Regions from separate parts of the Caulobacter sp. 10L414 genome, predicted to be linked through region 2. Evidence: riboswitches for the same ligand, from Rfam matches in the RefSeq annotation. Region 2 holds a riboswitch; the other holds the start of a gene.
The links. A riboswitch is a leader RNA that binds a small molecule or an ion and turns the genes downstream of it on or off. The one in region 2 is predicted to bind glycine.

Region 1 (5,890 bases), on a different contig from region 2:
GAGCCCGCACTGGGCGTCGGCGTATTGCAGCCATGCGGTTTGGGAGAGCTTCAACCGTTCGGCCAGCGATGCGCTCGGCATGCCCTGCGCGCGTGGATAGGCATTGAATTCCCTGTCTCGGGCCATCGCGCTTTCAAGGCTGCGATCGAACGCACGTTGGACTTCTGCTCGCGATGTCGCCGCCAGCTCGAAGTAGCAGCTGAACGTCTTGGCCTGGGAGGACGCCTGATCACATCGCCCTTCCGGGCGGCTGGATGCTTCCGCGCGCGGGCCGGCTTGCGCCGAGGCGAACTTCGCGTAGCTGAACGCAAGCAGCGCCAGGAAAAGGCCTGAGACCCGCACCGACCTCACGCTTCGGCTCCCGACTTAAGCATCATCCTGGTTCCTTGACGGTCGTTCCCGACGTCCGCGACGGGTCGAGAGCGGGAATTGGCGCCGGCGCCGAGGATGGAGGTGGAGCCCAGCCGCCAGGGGCGGGGGTTGGAACGTCAGCCAGGCGGCTTGCGGACCTACATTCGATTAGCGATCTGGGCGTCAATCTCGGCAACCCGTGCTTCGAGCTGCGCCAAATAGGGGGCGCCATGTTGCGCCATTTTTTTGGGACGAATAGCCTCGGATAGCGACCCTATACTTCCCGACCTCGTCGACGAGTTCAGCCCTCAGCCGCTGAAGCTGATCTATGGTCAGGGTCGCTCGACGCTCGTAGGCAGTGGCGCTGTGCATATCGTCATTGTCGCAATCGACCGACGTTCCGCAATGGGTCGCAAGCTAACGCCCCCTCACGCCTCGGCCCCGTCCGACGCCGCCGCCCGCCCCCGTCCGCGCGCCGCCTTGAGCGGCAAAAGCTCGTAGTCCAGCCGCACCACGCCCATGGCCAGCGAGGCCGCGCCGCGCAGGACAAGGCCCCTGGGCGCGCCGCCGCGTTCGGGAAACAGCGGTCGCCCCTCGCCCAGCAACACCGGGGCGATCAGCAGCGACAGGCGGTCCAGCGCGCCTTCCTCGGCGAAAGCCGCCAGGAGCCCCGCGCCGCCCACCACCCAGGCGTCGCCGTCGTCGAGGTCGCGCAGGCGGGCGACCAGGGCCGGCAGCCCCTCGCGCCAGAACCTCACCCCGCGCTGCACCGGATCGCCCCGCCGGGAGGTGACGACGAAGCCGCGCTTGCCGGCATAGGGCCAGCCCATGCCGAGGCTGGGGATCTGGTCATAGGTCGACCGGCCCATGACCACCGTGCCCACCAGATCGATGAAGGCGCCGTAGCCGGGATCCACTTTCCGGAACGGCGCCAGCCACTCGACCCCGCCGCCGGCGTCGGCGACGCGGCCGTCGAGGCTGGACGCGATGAACCCGCGGATCAACGCCATGCCCCCCTCACATCCCCCAACCTCGTCAAAGCGGCCGGACGCTTCGCGCCCCGGTCGAGTTCACGATAGAGAACATTTGCAGAACATCAAGCACTGTTAACCGTTTTTCGAATCGCGATTAACCAGTGGCTAACCATGACCGTTCATTCCCGGGTAACCACGGGACTCCATGATTCCGTTGGGTGTTTTGCAAGGAAGCGGACATGGCGTTCGGGCCGGAAACCATCATTCAGGGCGATTGCATCGAGGCGATGAACGCCCTGCCCGAGAAGTCGGTCGACCTGATCTTCGCCGACCCGCCCTACAACCTTCAACTCGGCGGCGACCTGCTGCGCCCGGACAATTCCAAGGTCGACGCGGTCGACGACCACTGGGACCAGTTCGAGAGCTTCGCCGCCTACGACAAGTTCACCCGCGAGTGGCTGAAGGCCGCCCGCCGCGTGCTCAAGGACGATGGCGCGATCTGGGTGATCGGCAGCTATCACAACATCTTCCGCGTCGGCGTGGCGGTGCAGGACCTGGGCTTCTGGATCCTCAACGACGTCATCTGGCGCAAGACCAACCCGATGCCCAACTTCAAGGGCACCCGCTTCGCCAACGCCCACGAGACCCTGATCTGGGCCTCCAAGAGCCAGAACGCCAAGCGCTACACCTTCAACTACGACGCCCTGAAGATGGCCAATGACGAAGTGCAGATGCGCTCGGACTGGACCATCCCGCTGTGCACCGGCGAGGAGCGCATCAAGGGCGCCGATGGGGCCAAAGCCCACCCGACCCAGAAGCCCGAAGCCCTGCTCTACCGGGTGATCCTGTCGACCACCAAGCCGGGCGACGTGATCCTGGATCCGTTCTTCGGCGTGGGCACCACGGGCGCGGCCGCCAAGCGCCTGGGCCGCAAGTTCATCGGCATCGAGCGCGAGGCCGAATATGTCGAGCACGCCAAGACCCGCATCGCCCAGGTGACGCCGATCGCGCCGCAGGACCTGGAGATGACCGGCTCCAAGCGCGCCGAGCCGCGCGTGCCGTTCGGCGTCATCGTCGAGAACGGCCTGCTGCATCCGGGCGACACGCTGTACTGCGCCAAGGGCGCCCATGCGGCCAAGGTGCGCCCCGACGGCTCGATCGCGGTCGGCGACCTGACCGGCTCGATCCACAAGATCGGCGCCATGGTGCAGTCGGCCCCGGCCTGCAACGGCTGGACCTACTGGCACTTCAAGACCGACGCGGGCCTGGCCCCCATCGACGTGCTGCGCGCCCAGGTGCGCGCGGCCATGCCCCACGCCTGATCGCCTTCAAGTGAAGGAAGGCCCCATCGGCGTTCGCCGCTACTGGACGATCGGCTGCCTGGCCATCGTGCTGACCATGCTGTGCACCTCGGCGCTGCCCGACAAGGCGAGCTTTCCGCTGAACCTGGTCGGGCCGCTGGTGCAGATCGTCGGCTGCGCGGTGCTGGTGATCATCGGCCGGCGTCGGCTGGGCGAGAAGGCCAACCTCGCCTTCATCGGCCCCGTGGCCGGGGCCGCTCTCGTCTGGGGCGTCTATCTGTGGACGGCGAGCTCGGGCATGGGCCCGACGCCCGGACCGTCCGCCTGGCTGGGCGTCACCCTGCTGGGCGTGGCCATGGGCGCGACGCTGCAGTTCCTGGTGCTGGGCTTCGTCGGCCAGGGCGGCGCGGTGAAGAAGGGCTGAGGGCCAAGCCTTCTCCCGCGCACTCTAAACCTCGTCATCCCGGCCGCAGCGAAGCGGAGAGCCGGGACCCAGGGGCCGGCGCAATGCGGTCGCCCCTGGGTCCCGGGTCTGCGGCGCATTCGCGCCTCCGCCCGGGATGACGATCGAGGGTTGGTCGCGCGCCTCGAATCCAGGCGTCGCCGGATCCCCACGCGCCAAGACCTCGGCCGCGCTTGACTCCCTCCCCGCCCTCGCTCATTGACCGCCTGACCCTCGCGGGAGACATCGGGATTCGATCCCGAGGCCGAAGGCGCAACCGCCCCGGAAACGCTCAGGCAAAAGGACCGCGCGGGTTTAGGAACGCTGGAAAGAAGCCTCCCGAAAGGGCGGCTCGCCGAAGGAGCAAGGCTTCTCTTTGGAAGAGGCCGGAATCTCTCAGGCCAAAGGGACAGCGGGGGCGCGACCAACCGGCGAGAGCCGGAACCGTCGCCGACCCCGTTTCGGAGCCCGCCGCGTGTCCACCGACGATCTCAAGAAGACCCCGCTCTACGACGCCCACGTGGCGGCCGGCGCCCGCATGGTTCCGTTCGCGGGCTATTCCATGCCCGTGCAGTACAAGGACGGCGTGCTGAAAGAGCACCTGTGGACCCGCGAGCATGCGGGCCTGTTCGACGTCTCGCACATGGGCCAGGCCCGCCTGCGCGGCGAGAACCCCGCCAAGAGCTTCGAGAAGGTGGTCTCGGCCGACTACCAGGGCCTGAAGGCCGGCAAGCAGCGCTACGGCGTGCTGCTGAACGCGCAGGGCGGCATCATCGACGACTTGATGACCGCCCGTCCCGACGAAGACGGCCTGTTCGTCGTGGTCAATGGCGCCTGCAAGGACAACGACTACAAGATCATCGCCGAGACCCTGGCCGGCGAAGCCACGGTGGAGCGCCTGGAAGACCGCGCGCTGCTGGCCCTGCAAGGTCCCGCAGCCGCCGCCGTGCTGGCCGCCCACGTGCCGGAAGCGGCCGAAATGGTGTTCATGGACGCCAAGGCCCTGACCGCCTTCGGCGTTCCCGCCATCATCTCGCGCTCGGGCTACACCGGCGAGGACGGCTACGAGATCTCGGTGCCGGCCTCGGACGCCGCCCGCATCTGGAACACCCTGCTGGAAGACGAGCGCGTCAAGCCGATCGGCCTGGGCGCCCGCGACAGCCTGCGCCTCGAAGCGGGCCTGCCGCTCTATGGCCACGACCTGGACGAGACGGTCTCGCCGATCGAGGCGGGCCTGAACTTCGCCGTCGGCAAGAGCCGCCGCGAGGCCGGCGACTATCTGGGCGCTGACCGCATCGCCAAGGAACTGGCCGGCGAGCTGGCCCGCGTGCGCGTGAACCTGAAGGTGCTGGAAGGCGCCCCGGCGCGCGAAGGCGCCGACATCGCCGACGCCGACGGAAACGTCATCGGCAAGGTCACCAGCGGCGGTTTCGGCCCCAGCTTCGGCGGCGCCATCGCGATCGGTTTCGTGCCTCCGGCCTACGCCGTAATCGGCGCGACGCTGAAAGTCATCGTCCGGGGCAAGCCGGCGGCCGCAGAGGTCGTAGCCTCCCCGTTCGTTCCCACCCGTTACGTCCGCAAACTTTAGCCGACGCGACAGCCAAAAGTGGACGCCGGTTTTGGCGTCCGTCGCGTCGCAAACATAGAGAAAGGGCCCGACAATGCGCTTCACCAAAGACCATGAATGGGTCGCCGTCGAAGGCGACATCGCCACCGTCGGCATCACCGCCTACGCCGCCGAGCAACTGGGCGACGTGGTGTTCGTCGAAGTTCCGGAAGTCGGCAAGACCGTGGCTCAAGGCGAAGGCCTGGCCGTCGTCGAGAGCGTCAAGGCCGCCTCGGACGTCTACGCCCCGGTGTCGGGCGAGGTCGTGGAAGCCAACGCCGAACTGGGCGATGCGCCGGAAACCGTCAACGCCGCGCCGGAAGCCGGCGGCTGGTTCGCCAAGCTGAAGCTGTCCACCCCGGCCGAGGTCGACGCCCTGATGGACCGCGACGCCTACGAGGCGTTCCTGGCGACGCTCTAAGCCGCTTTTTTCGTGTCATCCCGGACGGCGCGAAGCGTCGATCCGGGATCTCGCCCGCCGGGCGCCGGAGATCCCGGCGCTTCGGCCGGGATGACAAATCCTAGGTGCTTCTCCCCATGCGCTACCTCCCCCTGACCCCCGAAGACCGCGCCGACATGCTCGGCGTGATCGGCGCGGGCTCGATCGACGACCTCTTCGTCGACGTGCCGGCCGTCGCCCGCCGCAGCGAGCCTGTGGACCTGCCCCATCACGCCGGCGAGCTGGAAGTCGAGCGCGAGATGCTGCGCCTGTCGCGCCGCAACCGCTCGGCCGCCGAGGGGCCGTTCTTCGTCGGGGCCGGGGCCTATCGCCACCACGTGCCGGCCACGGTGGACCACATCATCCAGCGGTCGGAGTTCCTGACCAGCTACACGCCCTACCAGCCGGAAATCGCCCAGGGCACGCTGCAGGTGCTGTTCGAGTTCCAGAGCCAGGTCGCCGCCCTGACCGGCATGGATGTGGCCAACGCCTCGCTCTATGACGGCTCGACCGCCACGGCCGAGGCCGTGATGATGGCCCAGCGCGTCACCCGCAAGAACAAGGCCGTGCTGTCGGGCGGCGTCCACCCGCACTATGTCGGCGCGGTCGAGACCCTGGCCCACGCCGCCGGCGTGGCCACCCTGCGCCTGCCGGCCGCCATCGACGCCGAGGACGCGGTGATCGCCGCCATCGACCAGGATACCGCCTGCGTCGTGGTGCAGACCCCCAACGTCTTCGGCACCGCCACCGACGTGACCAAGATCGCCGAGGCCGCCC
Region 2 (14,678 bases):
CCGACGTCTTCCCGCGCTACCTGGCCCAGAGCGCCAGCGGTTTCGGGATCTCCGGCGGGCTGTCGGCCGACTACCAGTTCCGGCCCGGCGCCAGTATCGGCGGCGCGGTCAACTTCAACACCTTCGGCGTCTACAACGAGACCGCGGTCAGCGTGGGCGTGAAGCAGATCCTCGGCGGAGACGGCGGCCGATGAGCGCCAGCGAGTTCGATCCTCGGTCCAAGGACCTCGGCTACCTGCGCCGGCGGCGGGTCAGCGGCCAGTGGGCGCCGTTCCTGGCGTCGCTGGCCGACGAGCTGGCGGCGGTCGGCGACCAGGGCGCGGTCAAGCGCTTCCTGTGCGCCACGGGCGAGCGGATGGCCCGCCGCCACGCCCTGCCCAAGCTCGAGACGCTGGACGAGCTGGAGGCGCGGCTGAACGAGATCCTCGACGCCATGGACTGGGGCTGGGTGCAGCTCGCCGTGGCCGAAGACCACATCCTCATCACCCATGGGGCCTGTCCGAATGTTCTCGAAGACGACGACAAGCGCGCCTGGCCTCCGCTCATGGCCGAGCTTCTGGCGGGCGCTTACGGCGCCTGGCTGGCGGCGCAGGGAAGCCCGGGCGGGGTCACCACCTGCCGTGATCCCCTGGCTTCGCCGCTGGTGTTCGAGCACCGGGTCTAGGCTGCTGATGGTGGCTCTGGTCGCGGCGTGCGGCGGCTCGGGGGCCTGCGCGCGGCCGCCGGACGGCTGGGCGCAGTTCAAGACGGCCTATGTGCAGCCCGACGGCCGCACCATCGATCCCGAGAACGGCGGCGTCAGCCACAGCGAAAGCCAGGGCTGGACCATGCTGCTGGCCGAGGGGCACGGCGACCGCGAGGCCTTCGACAAGGCCTGGGGCTGGACCCGGGCCAACCTCGTCCGCAAGAACGCGCCGCTGCTGGCCTGGCGCTACGACCCCCGGGCCAATCCCGCCGTCGCCGACGAGAACAACGCCTCGGACGGTGACATCCTGGCGGCCTGGGCGCTGCTGCGGGCCGGGCGGCGGTGGAAGAACGACGAGTACCTGGCCGCCTCCAGGGCCATGCGCGAGGCGGTGGCCGAGCGGCTGGTGGTCGAGGTGGGCGGTCGCACCGTGCTGCTGCCGGGCCTGGAGGGCTTCCGCGGCCCGGCGGGCGTGGTCGTCAACCCGTCCTATTTCGTGCTGCCGGCGCTGAAGGATTTCGCTGCCGAGGACGGAGCTGCGGCGCCTTGGCGCACCCTGGTCGCCGACGGGGTGAAACTGGCTCGGGAGGGGCGGTTCGGCGCTCAGAAACTGCCTCCCGACTGGCTTCTGGTGCGGGCTGACGGCGGCTTGGCCTTAGCGCCTGAAAAACCTCCATTATTCGGTTTCGACGCCATTCGCGTGCCCCTGTACCTGGCCTGGGGGGGAGAAGATTCGCTGGCGCGCGAAACCGCCGCGTATTGGCGCGGAAAGATTCAAGCCCAAAAAGCGCCACCGGCATGGGTCAATATGTCCGACGGTCATGAAGCCGACTTTCCGCTATCTGGCGGGGGTGTCGCCATCGCCGCCCTGGCGCTGAACGACCCGTTGATCCAGGCGCTGCGGGGAGCGTCGCCGGATCGCACGTACTACTCTTCGGCCCTTGTCCTGCTCGCCGAAATGGCGGGTCGGGAGAAGGGAGGCAAAAGACCTTAACCCCGTGCCGCTGGAAGCGGTGGAGCCGAGCCATGGCTGGTGATGTCAACCGTCTCTTCTCGATGATCAACCAGGCGAACCTGCCCTATCAGGTGTTCGAGCAGGTCTTCGACGACGCAGCCCCGGTGGTCGAGGCCCAGGCCGCCCTCAGCGAAGGCGAGGCGATGGCCCTGGCCCTGCGCAACGTCTTCGGCTGCCCTCCGGCCGCCAACGAGGACGCGGTGACCGTCGAGTCCGGCTTCCTCAAGGCCTATTGCGAGCCCGAGCCGGCGCCCGCCCCGGCCGCCCCCGTCGCCGCCAAGCCGGCCAGCGCGCGCCTGGACGACATCTTCCGCCGCATGATCGCCACCGCCTAGTCGGCGGCGGCGAACCTCAGTTCCACCACAAGGCCCGGCCGTGGCGAGCGCGTGCGCGCGGCCAGGCCGATGTCGAGGCGCTGGGCGATCGAGCGCACGATCGCCAGGCCAAGCCCGGCGCCGTTGGTCGCCGCCTTGCTCTTGCCCCGGAAGAACGGGCTGAAGATGGCGCCGATCTCCTGGGGCTCGACCCCGGGGCCGTGGTCCCACAGCGTCAGCCTTGGCCCCGCGTTCTCGGCGGCGACCACCAGCGACACCGCGCCCCGCCCATAGGCGCAGGCGTTGAACACCAGATTGCGCAGCAGTTCCCCGACCAGCACCGCATTGCCGGCGGCGATGGCGGTCTCGGGCAGGCGGCGGCGGAAGATCACGTCCGGATAGTCTCGCGCCACCTCGGCGGCGATCGTCTCGACCAGCAGCCGCAGGTCGCTCTGCCCCTCGACGGCGGCCGCCTCCGAGCGGGCCAGGGCCAGCAGCTGGCTTAGCACCTGGCGCAGGTTGGCCGCCGCGGCCATCGAGTCTCTCAGCAGCGACTTCTGCGGCTCGGTCTCGATCGAGCGCTCGACCAGGGCCAGGTTGGCGATGATCACCGACAAAGGCGTGCGCAGCTGGTGCGAGGCGTCGGCCGAGAACCGCTCCAGCGCCTTGGTGAAGCGCTCCAGGCTGGGCATCAGGTGGTTGAAGGCCGCCACCACCGGCGACAGCTCGGCCGGGGCGTCCAGGTCGCGCACCGGCGCGAAGTCGGGCCGCGAGGACTGGGCGCGGCGGGTCAGGTCGGCGGTCAGGCTGCGCAAGGGCGCCAGGCCCCAGGTCACGGCCGGGATCACCAGGGCCGCGGCGACCAGCACCAGCAGCAGCGGCAGGATGATGAAGTTGAACTGCAGCTCGCGCACGCTGGCGCGGCGGGAGTCCAGGCTCTGGGCGACGGCGACCACGACGGGCTCGGCCACGCCCGGCACCATCACCGTGGCCTGGGCGATGCGCACGCGATAGCCGCGCATCTGGGCATAGGCGAAGTCGGTCTCGTTGGGCGGCGGGGCCGGCGGGTGAGGCAGGTCGTCATAGCCGGTCACCAGGCGCGGCCCCTGCCGCACGGCGTAGAACACCGCGTCGCGCTCGGGGCTGTCGAGCAGGCCCAGCGACCAGGGCGGCAGGGCGACCTTGGCGCGGCCGTCCTCGGCGCCGATCTGGGCGACGATCGAGGCCACCGAGCCGGCCAGCAGCCGGTCGGAGGTCTTTTCCACCACCTGGTGGGCGGCCAGGGCGCCGGCCAGGGCCAGCGCCGCGCCCAGCAGAGCCAGCGGCGCCACCTGGGCGATCAGCAGGCGGGCGACGAGGCTGGGCGGGCGGCGGCGCCTCACGGATCCAGCCGGTAGCCGGCGCCGCGCAGGGTCTGCAGCTGCGGGCCGTCGGGCTGCAGCTTGCGGCGCAGCCGGCCGACATGCACCTCCAGCGCGTTGGGCGAGGCCGGCTGCTCGTCGGGAAACACCTCGGCGGCCAGCTGGCCGCGGTCGACCACCCGTCCGGGGCGCATGGCCAGGGCCTTGAGCGCGGCCCACTCGCGGGGGCGCAGGTCCAGCCGCCGCTGGCCGACCCAGGCCGCGCCGGCCTCCCAGTCGCAGGTCAGCGTGCCCAGGGTGACGATGCGGGCGGCGTAGCCGCTCTTGCGGCGGACCACGGCGCGCACCCGGGCCACCAGCTCGAACGGGTCGAAGGGTTTGAGCACGTAGTCGTCGGCGCCCATGTCGAGGCCGGCGATGCGGTCCTGCACGGCGTCGCGCGCGGTCAGCACGACGATCGGCGTGGAAAAGCCCTCGCGGCGCAGGCGCGACAGGATCTCGAAGCCGTCGATGTCGGGCAGGCCGATGTCGAGGATCATGGCGTCGAAGTCGCCGGGCAGGGCCAGGGCGAGGGCGGCTTCGCCGGTCTCGGCGCAGACGGCCTCGTGGCCTTCGCTCTCGAGGGTGGCGGTCAGCGAACGGCGGAGAGGCGGATCATCCTCGACAACCAGTATCTTCATCGGGGATGTAGCGTCACGACGAAAGCAAGGGGAGCGCCGGCCATCCGACGCCGATTGACAGTCGAGGTCAAGAGACGCCGGGCGCTGGGCCTGATCGGCGCGGCGGGGCTCGCCGGTCTGGCGGTGGCGTGCGCGCCGCGCGTCGAGGGGCAGGCGACCAGCGCCTGGGACGTCATGGGCGCCCAGCGCGAGGGCGAGGTCGTCGTCTACGTCAACACCGGCGTCTACGGCCCGGTGGCCGAGGGGTTCCGCAAGCGCTTTCCCAAGATCAAGCTGACCATGGTCGAGGTCGCCGCCCGGCCATTGCAGGCGCGAGTGATGGCCGAGACCGACAGCGGCGCGCCGGTGGCCGACGTGGCCTGGAGCTCGTCGATGGACATCCAGGTCAAGCTGATCAACGACGGCTACGCCCAGACCTACCGCAGCCCCGAGGCCCGCCACCTGCCGGCCTGGGCGGTGTGGCGCGACCAGGGGTTCGGCGTCACCGCCGAGCCGATCGTCTTCGCCTACAACAAGCGTCTGCTGAAAGAAGAGGACGTGCCGCGCAGCCACGCCGCGCTGCTGGCGGCCCTGCGCGACGACCCCGCCCGCTGGCGCGGCCGGATCGCCATGTACGATCCGGAAAAGAGCGGGGTGGGCTTCCTCTACCTGTCGAGCGACACGGTGGTCTATCCGGACGCCTGGGCGCTGTATGACGCCCTGGCGGGCTCGGATCCCGGGCTCTACGTGCCCGGCGCGCCGATCCTGGCCAGCGTCACGGCCGGCCGGCATCTCTTGGCCTATGACATGAACCGCTCCTACGCAGACTGGTGGGCGCGCGGGCAGGGGCCGGATATCGGCTATGTCGTGCCCGACGACTATTACCTGTCGATCGCGCGGGTGGCGTTCATCACCCGTTCGGCGCCCCATCCCAAGGCCGCGCGCCTGTTCCTCGACTACCTGATGTCGGAGGAGGGGCAGCGGCGGCTGGCGCAGGCGCGGCTGACGCCGATCCGCGAGGGGCTGGGCGCGCGCCCGCCGCCGGGCGGCCGTCCGATACGGGTCGGGCCGGCCCTGCTGGCCAATTTCGACCAGGGCCGGCGCGAGGAAATGCTGGCCCGCTGGCGCCGCGCGCGGGGCGATCGCGACTAGGCGCCCGCATTGCGGGCAATTGTCGCCAAATGTTTGTGCAAATTGACCCGCTGGGCCGGGGCTCAGCCCATTTTTACGGCTCGCGCCCGCGCCGCGAAGCTGTCACCGACCTGTCACGCCCCCCTGATCGGTTGAAACCGCAGGGCGATGGCCGATCCCCCTGGGTTGATCGTCAGGAAGAACGTGCCCGCTCATCGCGGCCGGCGCGATGAAAACATGCCGCTTCCACCGGTTTTGCCGACAGCGGAACGCCCGGCCTAACTGATCCTGCTCTTGCGGAAGAGATCAGGTTCGACCCGACGCCGAAGGCGCAACCGCCCCGGAAACGCTCAGGCAAAAGGACCGCGGAGCACAAGGACGCTGGAAAGCAGGCGCGCCTCCAGGAGGAGCGTCTCGCCGAAGGAGCAAGGGCGCGGTGCGTTCCGAATCTCTCAGGCCAACAGGACAGCGGGGGCAGAGGAACGCCTTGCGGTTTCGCGAGCGGCGCGTGGTGCGCCGCTGGCGGATCGCAGCTGCCGGACCGTCCAGTTCATGGGCGTCCGGGGCGGGGGCGACTGTCGACTGCATGTTTGAGAGGGGATCTCACTTGGCATTTTCACGTCACTCCCGCCGCGCCCTGCTGATCGGCGCGAGCATCCTGCCCGCGGCGCTGGCGCTGCACGGCGCGGCCCTGGCCCAGACCTCGGGCGACAAGGCCGACGACAGCGTCGGCGAGATCGTCGTCACCGCCTCGCGCATCGACCGCGCCGGCTTCCAGGCCCCGACCCCGACCGTCCGCGTCACCGACGTCGACCTGGCCGTCGGCGCGCGCCCGAACATCGCCGCGGCCCTGAACGACCTGCCGCAGTTCCGCGCCACCACCTCGGCCCAGACCACCGGCACCAACACCGGCGCCGGCAACGCCCCGCTCGACCTGCGGGGCCTGGGCATCAGCCGCACCCTGGTGCTGATCGACGGTCGCCGCTTCTCGGGCGAGAACGATCTGAACGTGGTGCCCAGCGTGCTGGTCAAGGGCGTCGACGTCGTCACCGGCGGCGCATCGGCCGCCTGGGGCTCGGGCGCCGTGGCCGGCGTCGCCAACATCATGATCGACCGCAACTTCACCGGCGGGAAGCTGGGCGTCGAGGGCGGCGTCTCGTCCTATGACGACGCCGAGCAGGTGCGCGTCGAAGGCGCCTGGGGCACGGGCTTCGCCGACGGGCGCGGTCACTTCGTCATCGGCGGCGAGTTCCTCAACAACGAAGGCGTGGTTCCCAAGAACAGCCGTCCCAACATCGGCCGCTGGGCCACCGTTCCCAACGGCGACGGCCGCTACAAGCTGGCGCCCGACGTGGGCTTCTCGAACGCGGCCTACGGCGGCCTGATCATGTCGGGCGTGCTGAAGGGCAAGGCCTTCAATCCCGACGGCAGCCTGCGCGACTTCGACTACGGCACGGTCAGCGGCACCAACTCGATCGGCGGCGAAGGCCCCTCGAACGACGACCTGTCGCCCCTGGTCACGCCCCAGCGCCGCTATGCGACCATGGCCAGCGTCACCTACGACCTGACCGACAGCGTCAAGCTGACCGCCGAGCTGCGCCACTCGCGCATGTGGAACGACTACATCTGGTTCGGCGACCACAACCGCGGCAACCTGACGATCAAGGCCGACAACGCCTTCCTGCCGACCGCCGTGCGCACCGCCCTGGCCAACGCCGACGAGACCCAGTTCACCATGGGCCGCTTCAACAGCGACCTGTCGTACTCGACCATCGACTTCGAGCGCGTGGCCACCCAGGGCACGATCGCGCTGGACGGTTCGTTCGGCGACGGCTGGCGCTGGAGCGCTTACTACAGCCACGGGGAGAACGAGAACAACATCGACACCCCCGGGTTCCTGCTGACCCAGAACTACGCCAACGCCGTGGACTCGGTGATCAGCCCGACGAGCGGCCAGGCGGTCTGCCGCATCGCCCTGACCGACCCGACCACCAACTGCGTGCCGATCAACCTGTTCGGCGAGGGCTCGCCCTCGGCCGCGGCGATCGCCTACGTCACCGGCACGCCCAGCATGCGCGAGACCTCCAAGCTCGACGTCGGCGGCTTCAGCCTGCGCGGCGAGCCCTTCGAGCTGCCGGCCGGTCCGGTCTCGATCGCCGTCGGCGGCGAGGCCCGCAAGGAGTCGGTCGATCGCTCGGTCGGCGCCCTCGACACGGCCAAGGCCTTCACCTCGTTCAGCTTCTCGGCGATGTCGGGCAGCTTCACGGTCAAGGAAGCCTTCGCCGAAGTGCTGGTGCCCGTCGTCCGCGACGTGCCGGTGCTCAACAAGCTGGAGGTCAATGCGGCCGCCCGCATCAGCGACTACGACACCACCGGCTCGATCTGGTCGTGGAAGCTGGGCGCGACCAACGAGTTCTTCCCGGGCTTCCGGGGCCGGATCACCCAGTCGCGCGACATCCGTTCGGCCAACCTGACCGAGCTCTTCACCACCAGCACGACGGGCTACAACACCATCGTCGACCCGGTGACCAGCTCCAGCGTCTACGTGCTGACCAACGGCGGCGGCAACCAGGCCCTGCAGCCGGAGACGGCCAAGACCTTCACGGCCGGCTTCGTCTATTCGCCGCCGCAGATTCCGGGCTTCAACGTCTCGGTCGACTACTACAACATCGACATCGACGACGTGATCACCACGATCGGCGCCCAGGACATCGTCACCCGCTGCGCCGCCGGCAACCAGGACATGTGCTCGCGGATCACCCGCGACAGCGCCACCAACGCCATCACCCGGATCGTCTCCACCTACGTCAACCTGTCGAACTACAAGACCGACGGCGTCGACGTGGAGATGTCCTACTCGATGGACGCCTCGCGCGTGCATTCCAGCCTGGACGGCCGCCTGCGCCTGCGCACCGTCGGCACCTGGGTCAACAACCTGACCACCAACGACGGCGTCAGCGAGATCGACTACGTCCGCTCGCAGGGCTACTCGTTCGGCCTGGGCGTGCCGGAGTTCCGGGTCGTCAGCAGCCTGGACTACTCGGGTCCGGTGTTCGGGGCCAACCTGCGGGCCCGCTACATCTCGCCCGGCAACTACAACAACACCGTCGATCTCGTGAACGGCCACATCAAGGCCTACACCTATGTCGACCTGGGCGTGCGCGCCAAGCTGCCCGAGTTCAACGGCTACAACGTCGAACTCTACGCCAACGCCACCAACCTGTTCGACAAGGAGCCGCCGATCGGCTCGCTCTACTCGCCCTACTACGACGTCATCGGCCGCTACGTGACCCTGGGCGCGCGGATGCGCTTCTAGGAACGCCGGGACCGGACGCGTCCGTCGCCCCCGCCGGGCGCGCCCGACCCTGGCGGCCTGGAGCCTTCCCTCAAGGCTCCGGGCCCGGCCGATACCAGCGCCGCCGGCCGGTCCCCCGTGGCCGGCGGCGCCTCACCCCCTCGATTGGTGATTTCCCCATGATCTCGCGCCTTCCCCTGACGCTCGCCCTGCTGGCGGCGAGCGGCGGCCTCGCCATGGCCCAGACGGCCCCCGCAACCGGCCCCGTGGCCGCCGTTCCGGCCGCCATCGTCGCCGACGGCCTGCCGCCGATCCCGCAGGAGCTGGTCTCGGCGACCACGCCCTACCTGCAGGCCCGCCACGCCAACTTCCTGGGCTGGAACCCGGCCGATCGCTCGATGCTGATCAAGACCAGGTTCGGCGGCACCGACCAGGTCCATACGGTGGCCAAGCCCGACGCCGACCGCCGCCAGCTGAGCTTCGAGGCCGAGCCGATCCTGGCCGCCGCCCTGTCTCCCGCCGGCGACGCCCTGGTGCTGCAGAAGGACGTCGGCGGCGACGAGTTCTACCAGCTCTACCTGCTGGTCGACGGCCGCCCGCGCCTGGTGACCGACGGCAAGAGCCGCAACTGGTTCGGCGCCTGGTCGTCCGACGGCAAGCAGGTCGGCTACGCCTCCTCGCGCCGCAACGGCGCGGACATGGACCTCTATGTGGTCGACCCGCGCGATCCCAAGACCGACCGCCTGGTCGCCAAGGTCGCCGGCGGCGGCTGGAACATCGCCGACTTCTCGGCCGACGGCCAAAAGGCCCTGGTGCTCAATCGCATGTCGATCAACGAGGCCATGGTCTATGAGCTGGATCTCGCCAGCGGCGCGATGGTTCCGCTGACCGACCCGAAGGCCAAGGCCTCGTTCGTCGATCCCCACTACGCCCACGACGGCTCGGTGTGGCTGACCTCGGACAAGGACAGCGACTTCCTGCGCCTTGGCCGCCTGGACGCGAAGACCAAGGCCTTCGTCCCCGTCAGCAAGGAAGCGCGCTGGGACGTCTCCGACTTCGCCCTGTCGCCCGACGGCGGCTTCGCGGTCTACGCCATCAACGAGGCCGGGGTCTCGCGCGTGCGGGTGCTGGACCTGGCCAGCGGCGCGGTGCGCACCGTCGAGGGCCTGCCCGGCGGCGTCATCCCCTACAGCATCGGTCCGGCCATCGAGATTTCGCCGTGGGGCGAGATCGGCCTGTCGATGTCGTCGGCCAAGGTGGCCGGCGACGCCTTCTCGATCGATCCCAAGACGCTGAAGGTCACCCAGTGGACCCACAGCGAGACCGGCGGCCTGGATCCGGCCAAGAACGTCGAGCCGCGCCTGGTGGAGATCAAGAGCTTCGACGGCGAGACGGTCTCGGGCTTCCTCTATCAGCCCGATCCGGCCAAGTTCCCCGGCAAGCGCCCGCTGATCGTCGACATCCACGGTGGCCCCGAAGGCCAGACCCGCCCCGACTTCCTCGGCGGCAACAACTATCTGGTCAACGAGCTGGGCGTGGCGCTGTTCTTCCCCAACGTCCGCGGCTCGTCGGGCTACGGCAAGCGCTTCGTCAATCTCGACAACGGCCCGTTCAAGCGCGAGGACTCGGTCAAGGACATCGGGGCCTTCCTCGACGCCCTGACCAAGGAGCCGGCGCTGGACGCCGACCGCTTCGCGGTCAACGGCGTCTCCTACGGCGGCTACATGTGCTACGCCTCGGCCACGCACTACAGCCCGCGCCTGAAGGGCGCCAACTGCTACGTCGCGATCTCCAACTTCGTCACGTTCCTCGAGAACACCCAGTCCTACCGGCGCGACCTGCGCCGCGTGGAGTACGGCGACGAGCGCGATCCCAAGCAGCGCGCCCAGCTGATGAAGATCTCGCCGCTGACCAGCGTCGACAAGATCACCATCCCGCTGCTGGTGGCCACCGGCGGCACCGACCCGCGCGTGCCGGCCTCCGAGGCCGACCAGATGATCGCCGCCGTCCGCGCCAAGGGCGGGCAGGCCTGGCACCTGCTGGCCAAGAACGACGGCCACGTCTTCCGCAAGAAGGAAAACGCCGACTACTACTTCTGGTCCAGCATCATGTTCTGGCGAAAGACGCTGCTGGGCCAATAGCCGGACCGATTGATCCGACCACGGACAGGGCAGGGCGCGGAACCGGGTTCCGCGCCCTGTTTCGTGTTCGCTTGCCGCGCGACAGCGGCGGGGCGCGTTCAAACGCTTGCCTGAATAACAGTGTTCGTTCTATTGCCCGGGCACTTCTCCAAGACCAGCGCCGATGGGCGGGTGAGGGTCTCTGCAAGGTTGTCGGGTGACCTTTCGAAGCGGACATGGCGGCCTTGTGCGGGCCCTGGCGACGGCGGCCTGCGCCTGGGCGCTGGCAGCGCCCGCCTGGGCGGCCGAGCGCACGGCGAGCGTGACCGTGCGCGCCCAGCCGCTGAACCGCGCGCTGGCCGAACTGGGCCGCCAGGCGCAGATCGAGATCCTGGTCTCTTCCGACACGATCGGCGCGCGGCGGGCGCCGGCCCTGCGGGGACGCCTGACGCCCAGCGAGGCGCTGGAGCGGCTGCTGGCCGGATCGGGTCTGCGGTTCGAACGGGTCGAGGCCGGGGTCTATGTGGTGAAAGCCGGGCGCGGCGCGCCGTCCGAGGAAACCTCCGGTCCGGTGGCCTTGCCCGAACTGCTGGTCGTGGGCGTGCGCACCCAGAACGTCGACCAGCGGCGCGATCCCGACGACATCCAGCCCTATCGGGTGTTTGAGCGCAGCACGCTGCGCGCCGCCCAGTCCCATTCGGCCGACGACTTCCTGCAGACCTGGCTGACCAGCAACGGCGACAGCCGCCAGTCGATCCCGCGCACGGCGCAGGGCCTGCCGCCGTCGCGCTCGAACTTCGCCTTCCGCGATCCCAACGCCCAGTCCAGGACCCTGCTGCTGGTCGACGGGCGGCGCATGCCGGCGATCCCGAACTACGACTACCTGCTGCAGGCCGACGTCGGCCCCATTCCGCTGGCCGCGATCGGCCGGATCGAGACCCTGGGGTCGAGCAGCGGCGCCGTCTATGGCCTGGGCGCGGTCAACGGCGTGGTCAACCTGGTGCTCGACCGCGACTATCGCGGGGCCGAGGTCGCGGCCACCGCCGGTGTGGGCGAGGATGGCGACGGCGGCTACAGCCGCTTCGACGCCCGGATCGGCTATGGCGCCGACGACGGCGGCACGGCGGTGATGGTCCGCTACGGCCAGAAGCGCTTCAACGGCGTGGCCTATGGCGATCGGGCGGAGGCCTACGCCCCCCTGGACGGCGCGCTGCTCAAGTCCGGCCAGGCCTACAGCCGGCCGCCGGGCAACGGGATCACCCTGTTCGGCGTCAACGGCCCCTTCACGGTCGGCGGCGTCTCGATGCTGAAGAGCTACATCCCCGCCGACTACGACGGTTCGACGCCGATCGAGACGGTGCTGATCGGCAACGCCGGCCAGTCGGCGCCGGGCCTGGCCCCGGCCCACCGCGACCGCCTGCTGTCGACCGACAGCCGCACCGATGCGGTCCTGGTCAATGTCCGCCAGAGGCTGTGGCGCGGCGCGGAGGCCTATCTCGACTACATCTATCTCTCCAGCCTGGACCTCTATCCCACCGCCTCCGGGGCGTTCTCGACCTGGCTGACGCCGGGCCAGGGAGCGGCGGCGAAGCTGTCGGGAACGAGCCCCGTCGAGCTGGTCGCGCCCGTGCCCTTCGTCTCGGGAAACACCCGCAGCCGGGTGATCTCGCGCCGCTTCACGGCCGGGCTGGTGTTCGACCTGCCGGCGCGCTGGCGCGGCGGCGTCGACTACGCCGTGGGCGGGGCCCGCACCACCACCATCAGCGCCGAGACCGGCTACGAGGCGCTGGCCTGGTCGACGGTGGCCAGCGGCGTGGCGCCCGGCGACGGCCGGCCCGCGCCTAACCCGTTCGGCGACCAGGCCAGGTTCCTGGCCGATCTCTCCCGCTACGAGGCCGCCTGGGCGCCTGCGTCGCCCTACGCCGCCTCGCGACTGGAGGACATCTCGCTGCGCGCTTCGGGCCCGGTCGCCCGGATCGGCGGTCGCGACCTGACGCTGTCGCTGACCGCCCAGCAGCTGTGGGAGGGGCTGCCGCATTTCTCCAACCACCCCGACAACCACGTCTCCGCCCGCTCGCGCTCGCTGTTCGCCGAGCTGCGCGCGCCGCTGGAAGGCGTGGTGGGCGTGCGGGGACTGGAGCTCCAGGCCGCGGCCCGGCGCCAGGCCGGCCACATCCGCATCTTCAACGGCTCGCCCGCCCCGCCGCTGGACAAGTCGGCCGACCTCTATCTGCTGGGCGTGAAGGCCGAGCCCGTCAACGGCCTGATCCTGCGCGCGGCCTACGCCTCGGGCGGGCAGCTGCCCGAGCCGCACATGGTCTCGACCACGACCAGCATGTCCACCGGCTTCGTCGTCGACCCCAAGCGCAATCCCAGCCAGCCCGTCTATGCGGAAGGCTGGTTCCGCTACGTCTGGGGCGCGCCGCCCGATCTTCGCCCCGACCTGGCCCGAACCTATTCGGCGGGCGTGGTGCTGGCCTCGCCGCTGCTGCCGCGCACGCGCCTGTCGGTCGACTACACGCGCATCGAGGGACGCGACCTGATCGTGCAGGCCTCGCGCGGCGCCGACTTCTACATCCTCAACGAGGACCGCTTTCCCGGCGCGGTGATCCGCGCGCCCCTGACCGACGCCGACCGCGCCAGGGGCTATACGGGCGGCCGCATCCTGGAGGTGCGCGACCTCTTCGAGAACAGCGGCTCCAGCCTGATGCAGGCCGTGGATATGCTCGCCGAGCACGATCTGGACCTGGCCGGCGGGCGCCTTGGCCTCAGCGCCGCCCTGACCTGGCAGCCGACGCTGCGCCTGAACCTTCCCGCCGACTCCGGCGTCTACAAGCGCACGCCGGACGGCGGCGTGCCCAGGTGGCGGGGCGCGGTCGGCGCGCGCTGGACGACCGACCACTTCGCCGCCTCGGCCGCCGTCCGCTACATCGACGCCAACGTCCCGACAGCGCTGCCCGAACGCGCCACGGTCGACCTCTCCCTGGCCTGGGAACTGCCCCGGCCCGCCGGCGCGTCGGAGACTGAACTGCGGCTTGGCGTGCGCAACCTCTTCGACCGCTGGTCGGAAGACGACCCGCTGAAGCGCCGCATGGAAGTCTCGCTGATCGCGAGGTTCTAGCGGGCTGTCGGCGCAACTTAACGCCGACCGCGTAAGGCGTTGATTTCATCGGAGTGGGTCGTTTGCCCCCAGTTCGGCGAAACAGCCTAACGCTGACCCTCTGAGTGGCTCACCAACTTAAGATCGGCCCTGGGTCGCAATGAACAGGCTCCGGTACCAATTCGACTTACCGCTACTTTGCCTAGTGGCTATTTGCGGAACACCGGAAGCGGACGGCCTGTCCAGAACACAAGCGCCTGACTTGCGGCAGCCCCGGCAGCAAGGCCGGCGGCGAATTTACCGACCCCCATCATCGAGACGAAAGCCGCAAGATAGATGCCGGTGGGAGAAAAAATCTCGCCAAGTGTCGCAGTGGTGAGCGCTTCTGCATAGGGCGGGAGCACCTTATTGAAGCCGCTTCCGAGCCATGCACCTACGATAGCTAAGTACATGGCGAACGCCACGAAGAAAACGGCTCCCCCTGGACGCTTAGTCACAAGGCGACGCGCGAAGGATTCCTTCCGATAAAGGCGGTGTTTTTGCAAAGAATGATCTCCCCAAGCTATAAGTTTTACCTGGTAAACCTTCTACGTTTTCGCAAGGAGCGTTCGGCGCAAAATCATCACTCGTGTCCGCGGCTATCTGCCGGGACAGGTTGCACAGGGTGGTCGACGATGAACCGCGCGCGGTTGAGCAGTTCGTCGAACGTCAGGATTTCCGGGGATCGCATCTCCCGTCGAAACATTTCGAAGGACCGGAATTTAGCCTGGTTGATGCCGTGCTCGGTCTGGAACTCACTGAGCTGGCCAATGACCAAGAACGACTTGGGGTGAACGTTGAACAGCAGTTCCCCGGTAGGGTCGCCGTCTGTGTCGCTGACCGTTATTGCCCTAGAGAGACGATCGAGAGTGTCGGCTACAGTGGTCTGAACTTGCGCGACGCCGCCGCTCAGTTCCCTGGAAACCGCCCAGGCTCCCGAGCGGTAGGGCTTTGTCTCA

Region 1: another riboswitch for glycine. It lies ahead of gcvT (glycine cleavage system aminomethyltransferase GcvT); the one in region 2 lies ahead of AC1DCG_RS22080 (TonB-dependent receptor domain-containing protein).

Annotation. Positions count from the first base shown of each region.
Region 1 is NZ_JBFTJR010000088.1:303-6,192, forward strand. Features, by position in the region: gene AC1DCG_RS23295 (lysozyme inhibitor LprI family protein) at 1-351, opposite strand, end outside; gene AC1DCG_RS23300 (dihydrofolate reductase family protein) at 780-1,361, opposite strand; gene AC1DCG_RS23305 (site-specific DNA-methyltransferase) at 1,565-2,647, shown strand; gene AC1DCG_RS23310 (hypothetical protein) at 2,658-3,050, shown strand; partial or broken gene AC1DCG_RS23315 (hypothetical protein) at 3,086-3,190, shown strand; glycine riboswitch at 3,296-3,386, shown strand; gene gcvT (glycine cleavage system aminomethyltransferase GcvT) at 3,544-4,656, shown strand; gene gcvH (glycine cleavage system protein GcvH) at 4,730-5,095, shown strand; gene gcvPA (aminomethyl-transferring glycine dehydrogenase subunit GcvPA) at 5,212-5,890, shown strand, end outside.
Region 2 is NZ_JBFTJR010000074.1:3,329-18,006, forward strand. Features, by position in the region: partial or broken gene AC1DCG_RS22045 (cellulose biosynthesis protein BcsC) at 1-194, shown strand, start outside; gene bcsD (cellulose biosynthesis protein BcsD) at 191-664, shown strand; gene AC1DCG_RS22055 (family 8 glycosyl hydrolase) at 672-1,679, shown strand; gene AC1DCG_RS22060 (hypothetical protein) at 1,712-2,035, shown strand; gene AC1DCG_RS22065 (sensor histidine kinase) at 2,032-3,396, opposite strand; gene AC1DCG_RS22070 (response regulator transcription factor) at 3,393-4,055, opposite strand; gene AC1DCG_RS22075 (ABC transporter substrate-binding protein) at 4,110-5,186, shown strand; glycine riboswitch at 5,453-5,541, shown strand; glycine riboswitch at 5,545-5,636, shown strand; gene AC1DCG_RS22080 (TonB-dependent receptor domain-containing protein) at 5,773-8,481, shown strand; gene AC1DCG_RS22085 (S9 family peptidase) at 8,640-10,601, shown strand; gene AC1DCG_RS22090 (TonB-dependent receptor) at 10,798-13,701, shown strand; gene AC1DCG_RS22095 (hypothetical protein) at 13,890-14,144, opposite strand; gene AC1DCG_RS22100 (Shedu immune nuclease family protein) at 14,303-14,678, opposite strand, start outside.